2 regions of the Megamonas sp. genome follow, and region 1 is predicted to be linked to the other one. Evidence: predicted binding sites of a transcription regulator. Region 1 holds the regulator's gene; the other holds the start of a gene.
What was found. Region 1 encodes HrcA, which represses chaperone genes, less so after heat shock. Its sites were predicted from a motif close to TGTTAGCACTCNNNNNNNNNGAGTGCTAACA; they were not measured.
Positions count from the first base shown of each region.

Region 2: the regulator HrcA is predicted to act here: its motif matches at 1,796-1,826, upstream of htpG (molecular chaperone HtpG).

Region 1 covers NZ_CFQVBI010000066.1:44,709-47,928, reverse strand. The annotation lists gene dnaK (molecular chaperone DnaK) at 1-793, opposite strand, end outside; gene grpE (nucleotide exchange factor GrpE) at 884-1,462, opposite strand; gene hrcA (heat-inducible transcriptional repressor HrcA) at 1,509-2,534, opposite strand; cyclic di-AMP (ydaO/yuaA leader) riboswitch at 2,786-2,943, shown strand; gene AC5LAX_RS09560 (C40 family peptidase) at 2,950-3,220, shown strand, end outside.
Region 2 covers NZ_CFQVBI010000045.1:13,738-16,957, forward strand. The annotation lists gene htpG (molecular chaperone HtpG) at 1-1,760, opposite strand, end outside; gene AC5LAX_RS06225 (hypothetical protein) at 1,917-2,513, opposite strand; gene AC5LAX_RS06230 (efflux RND transporter permease subunit) at 2,657-3,220, opposite strand, start outside.

The sequences.
Region 1 (3,220 bases):
GACCTGTTGCATCAGCAGTGATGAATGGTAAGTTGATATTTGTAGAAGTCATGCTGGAAAGTTCGATTTTTGCTTTTTCAGCAGCTTCGATAAGACGCTGAGCACTCATTTTATCTTGAGATAAGTCAATGCCGTTGGATTTTTTGAATTCTTCTACCATCCAATTCATTACTGCATGGTCAAAGTCATCGCCACCTAAATGAGTATTACCATTAGTGGATTTTACTTCAAATACACCATCACCAAGTTCAAGGATAGATACATCGAATGTACCGCCACCTAAGTCGAATACTAAGATTGTACCATCTTCACCTTTATCAAGACCATAAGCAAGAGCAGCAGCAGTTGGTTCGTTTACGATACGAAGAACATCAAGACCTGCGATTTTACCAGCATCTTTAGTTGCTTGACGTTGGCTATCGTTGAAGTAAGCAGGAACAGTGATAACTGCTTGAGTTACTTTTTCGCCAAGATATTTTTCTGCATCAGCTTTTAATTTTTGAAGAATCATAGCAGAAATTTCTGGTGGAGTATAAGATTTACCATCAATATTTACTTTATAATTAACTTCGCCCATATGACGTTTGATTGAAGCGATTGTTCTATCTGGATTGGAAACGGCTTGACGTTTTGCAAGTTGACCTACAAGACGTTCACCATCTTTTGTGAAACCTACAACTGAAGGAGTAAGTCTGCTACCTTCTGGGTTTGTAATAACTGTAGATTCGCCACCTTCCATAACAGCGACTACAGAGTTAGTAGTACCTAAGTCAATACCAATTACTTTGGACATTATAAATTCCTCCTAAAAACATCTATATATAAATATAAGTGTTATGCAATTTAATAAAATATTTTATATTAATTATAGTTAATTAAATGATTAATTAGCTACAACTTTTACCATACTTGGGCGAATTACTCGACCTTGTACCATATAACCTTTTTGGAATTCTTCTTCGATGGTATCATCTTCTTTTTCAGGATCTTGAACGCGCATTACAGCTTGGTGGAAATTCGGATCAAATTTTTCACCAGCAGCTTTAATAACTTCAAGACCATTTTTCTTCAAAGATTCCATTAATTGGTTGTAAACCATGGAAATTCCATCGTGAAGAGGTGTACCAGCAGCTCCTTCAACAGCTAAAGCACGTTCAAAATTATCAATGATAGGTAATAAATCTTTAATTAATCCTTGAAGTACTACACTAGATAATTCTTCACGTTCTTTTTCATTGCGACGACGGAAGTTTGCAAAATCAGCTTGCAATCTTTTATAGTGGTCTTCGCTTTGCTGTAATAATTCTTTTTGAGCTTCAAGTTCTTTTTTTATTGTATCAAAAGTTGCTTCATCATTTTCTACAGCAGTCTCATTAGTAGTTTCTTCTACTGTTTCTTTAACTTCATTATCAGAAGTCGTTTCAGTCTGCATAGTTTCTTTAGTTTCTTCTGGAGTAGCCATGAATCAACCACCTTCTTATAATAATAAATAGTTTAATCTTTATAGATTACAAATGAAATCTATGGAAAATATCAGCAAGATTAGCATTCATAAATTTTAATAAAGAAATTATTTTACCATAATCCATACGTGTTGGACCTAAAACAGCTAATGTGGCAATTGGTTTACCATCTAAATGATATGTGGCACTGATAATACTGCAATCTTTAATATCATTATATTTATTTTCTTGACCAATGGTAACAGCTAAACTTTCATCTTTTTGTGCATGTAAAATGTCATATAAAAGCTGTTTTTCTTCAAACATAGATAAAAGTTTTTTTACTTTATCTATATTATGAAATTCAGGCTGTTCCATCAATTCTCTAGCACCACCTAGATAAAGTCGTTCTTGCTTATCTTTGACTAATGCTTCATCTATAATATTAATGATAGCATTGAAAACTGTGGAATTAACAGTTTCACCGCGAATTTTGCGAATTGATGCCATACTAATATCTGATAGACGCTTACCTTTGAGATAATGATTAAAGATACTAGCGATATTATCAAAATCCTCAAAAGAAACACCACTTGGAATATCGATAATTTTATTATCAATAAAACCAGCATCTGTCATGATGACAGCTATTACTTGATGTTCATTAAGTGGTAAAAATCGCAAATACTGAAAAGCTGTTTGCGTTAATTGTGGAGCTAAAACTAAAGATACATTTTTTGTCAGTTGAGAGATTATACGTGAAGTTTCACGGAAAATTTCTTCAACAGAACGTACTTTAGTAGCATACCAATTATTGATAAGAGATATCTCATTCTCCGACATTTGTTCTAATGTTAATAAGTCATCAACATAAAAACGATAACCTTTTGATGAGGGGATACGCCCAGATGAGGTATGGAGATGCTTGATATAACCAAGTGTCTCTAAATCTGCCATTTCATTACGAATTGTCGCAGGGCTAATTCCCAAACTATATTTCTTAGCAATTGTTCGGGAGCCTATTGGCTCTGCAGTAGATATATAGTCATCTACAATGGCTCGGAGAATGCGTTGCTTTCTTTCATCTAGCATTTCTTTCACCCCTATTGTTAGCACTCTATAATAGTGAGTGCTAACTTCTAATTAAGAATGTATCACTATTTAGACAAAATGTCAATGTCTTTTGTTTAATTAAATAAAAAATTTCTTAAGTATAATGAAAACAGTTGAAATTAGTTTAATTATTATATAGGAACTAAACTAAATGATAAAAATTATTGATTATAGGTTGAGGTTTTTAATAAAATAGTGTAGAATATAAATTATGAGCGTAATAAAAAAATAAAAATAGAAAGCCGAATCCAGCTCAGGAGCGGGAGAACCAATTTTTTGGGGTGAATCTAATTTGTTTTGGTAGAATTTACTGAAATTTTAGATGGATAGTCTTTCCTTCTCTGTCCTAACCCGTCAGCTAACCTCGTAGGCGATTTTGAGAGGAGTCTTTTTTTTGAGTAAAGTTGTCCGTGTTTTAGTTTTATCTTTGTGTTTGATCTGTATGAGTGCTATTGCTAGCGCATCTTCTTTCCGTTTAGGAGACCAAGGTGCAGAAATCGCTGAAATTCAAGCAGCATTGGCAAGTCAGGGTTATGATGTAACAGCAGATGGAGATTTCGGTCCAGCTACACAAGCTGCAGTGGCAGCATTCCAATCAGCTAATGGTTTGGATAATGATGGTTTAGTTGGCGCTATGACATATCAAGCATTGATGGGACGTAACA
Region 2 (3,220 bases), on a different contig from region 1:
GCTTTGAACATTGGATTATTTGCATCAGCAAAAGCTTGTTCCATAGCAAAACTTGGACCTTGTTCGTCTGCTACTAAGCAAACAGCAGAAGATTTTAAACGGCTACTGATTTTTACTTCAGCAACTTTATCGCCAAGAGTTTCTTTGATATCTTTGATTAAATCTTCATTGGATTTTGCGATTGTTTCAGTTTCTTTTTTCACTTCTTGAGATTCAACATCATCAAGGTCTAAATCGCCACGGCTGATGGAGTGGAATGGTTTACCTTCATATTCACGCATAACTTCAATAGCGAATTCATCAACGTTATCAAGGAAGTATAATACATCAATACCTTTATCGCGTAGAATTTCCATCTGTGGTAAGCTATCGATACTTGCACGGTCTTTACCTGTAGCGTAGTAGATTTTTTTCTGGCTTTCAGGCATATTTTCTACATATTCTTTTAAAGTGATGAGTTTATCTTCTTTGGAAGTTGTGAATAAGAGTAAATCTTTTAATTTATTTACTACATCACTGCCACCATTATAGACACTGCCATAGATACCGATTTTTAAGGATTTACCGTATTCTTTCCAGAATTGTTCATATTTACTGCGGTCTTTTTTGAGTGTATTTGCTAATTGTTTTAAGATAGTTTTTTCTAAGTTTTTACCGATTAATTTTAATTCACGGCTCTGTTGTAAAAGTTCACGAGAGATATTTAAGGAGAAATCAGGAGAGTCAACTAAACCTTTAACGAAGCGGAGATATTCAGGTAAGAGGTCTTTGCATTTATCCATGATGAATACATGGCGAGAATAAAGCTGTAAGCCTGGTTCATAATCGCTATGATAAAGATTGTAAGGAGCATGTGCAGGGAAGAATAAAAGGGAAGTGTATTCGATATTACCTTCGATTTTATTGTGCATTACTTCCATTGGTTTTTCCCAGTCATGGAAAAGATTTTGATAGAATTCAGTGTATTCTTCTTCTTTAATTTCAGATTTATTTTTAGCCCAAAGTGGTTGCATGGAGTTTAAGATGCGAACTTCATTTTTCTTGATAGTACCAGCACCTTCGATTGGTTTACCATCAGCATCTTTTGGCTGTTCTTCAATGACAAAGTTCATTTTGATTGGGTAACGAACATAATCAGAATATTTTTTTACAAGAGATTGTAATTTATATGTGTCAGTGAAGTTTTCTTCAGTTTTATCACCATAGAATTCAGGTAAAAGTGTGATAGTGATATTAGTACCACGGCTATCTTTAGTGCATTCTTCAATAGTGTAAGAACCATCAGCTGTGGATTCCCATTTATAAGCTTGAGTTTCGCCAGCTTTTCTGGAAACTACAGTGATTTTTTCAGCTACCATGAAAGCGGAGTAAAAACCTACACCGAATTGACCGATTAAATCTTTTTGAGTGTCATTGTCGCCTTCTTTAGCTTGTTGAAGTTTTTCCAAGAATGCTTTTGTACCGGATTTTGCGATAGTACCTAAGTTTTCAATGAGTTCTTCTCTATTCATACCAAGACCATTATCAGAAATAGTCAATGTATGGCTAGCTTCATCAGGAATTAAGAAGATTTCATAATCGCTATCGCCTTCGAGTAAATCACGATTTGTAAGAGATTCAAAATGTAATTTATCGATTGCATCAGAAGCGTTGGAAATTAATTCGCGAAGGAATATTTCACGGTTTGTATAAATAGAATGTATCATTAAATCGAGTAATTTTTTAGTTTCAGCTTGAAATTGATGTGTTTCTTTAGCCAAGATTTGTCACTCCTAAATTTAGATTAAAAATGAATTATTAGCACTCTAATACAAAGAGTGCTAACCGTTAATTATTATTATATAATTATAGGTCAAAATGTCAATAGAGAATAAAAGAAAAAGCCAGTTATACTGGCTTTTTCTCTATTTTTAAGATTATTTATCATTGAAGGATAATAAACCATATTGGTAATTGTTAATATCATCTTCAGTTAGTGCTGATTTTGATGATAAAACGATACAATAATTGGATTTTGCACCTTTAAAATATGTTTCGATATTTTGTCCTTCTTGTTCAATTGTTTTATCTACTTGACCATCTTTATCTGTATCGATTTGGATAGTTTTTGCAGTAACAGCATAAATAGCATTATGTCCTTGAATTGGAACAAGAGAAATCGCTTCATATCCACGTTCAATAGCTAATCGAGTAAATAAATCTTGTCTAGCTTCATCAGTTAAATTATCAAGGTCAGGGAAAGTATCATTACTGAAAGCATTTGGGGAAACAACCCAGTATTTTGTAGGGTTATGACCATCTGTTTCAAATATGAGAACATCTCCTTGTTCTTGAGGGGAAAGAATGCTCAAATTAATTACAGCGAGAGGTTTTTCAGGACATTTTATACTGTAACCAAAGCGTTCGCTAGTATATAGATATCCGTCTGCTGCAAAACTTGTGCCTGGCATAGCTGCTACAGCTAGTAGTGTAAAAATACTCATAAAAGTCAGAAACATTCTTTTTAACATCATAAGTATATCTCCTTAAATTTATAGAATAAGATGCTATAAATTTATAGCATCTTATTCATAGTATTTATTTAGCCAATTATATCATAGATAAGCATAAAAAGCGATTTTTATTTTATATCAAAAGATAATATTGGTCAAAAAAATTACATAAATTTATCGACTTCGGATTTTGGTTTAACTTTCTTATCTCCAGTGAGCCAAGAAGTTATTTTCATAACAACAAGATACATAACAGGGATTAAGAATACACCTAAGATAGTGGCAAAAATCATACCACCAACAACGGCAATACCCATGTTATTACGAGCAGCAGCACCAGCACCAGTTGCTACAGCAAGTGGTAAACAGCCGATGATGAATGCAAGAGATGTCATTATGATTGGACGAAGACGAAGTTTTGCCGCTTCTAAAGCAGCTTTTAATGGTTTCATACCAGTATCAACACGAACTTTAGCGAACTCTACGATAAGAATAGCGTTCTTAGCTGCTAAACCGATGATAACGATGATACCGATTTGCATATAGATACTGATTTGCATATTTAAGACATATGCAGATAATAAAGCACCAAAGATACCGGTTGGAACAGTCAACAATACAGCATATGGTACGCTCCAGCTTTCGTATAAAGCAGCAAGGCATAAGAATACGAATACAAGAGCAAGAGCCATAACTTGAGTTGTAGAGCTTGTTGCAGCACGTTCTTC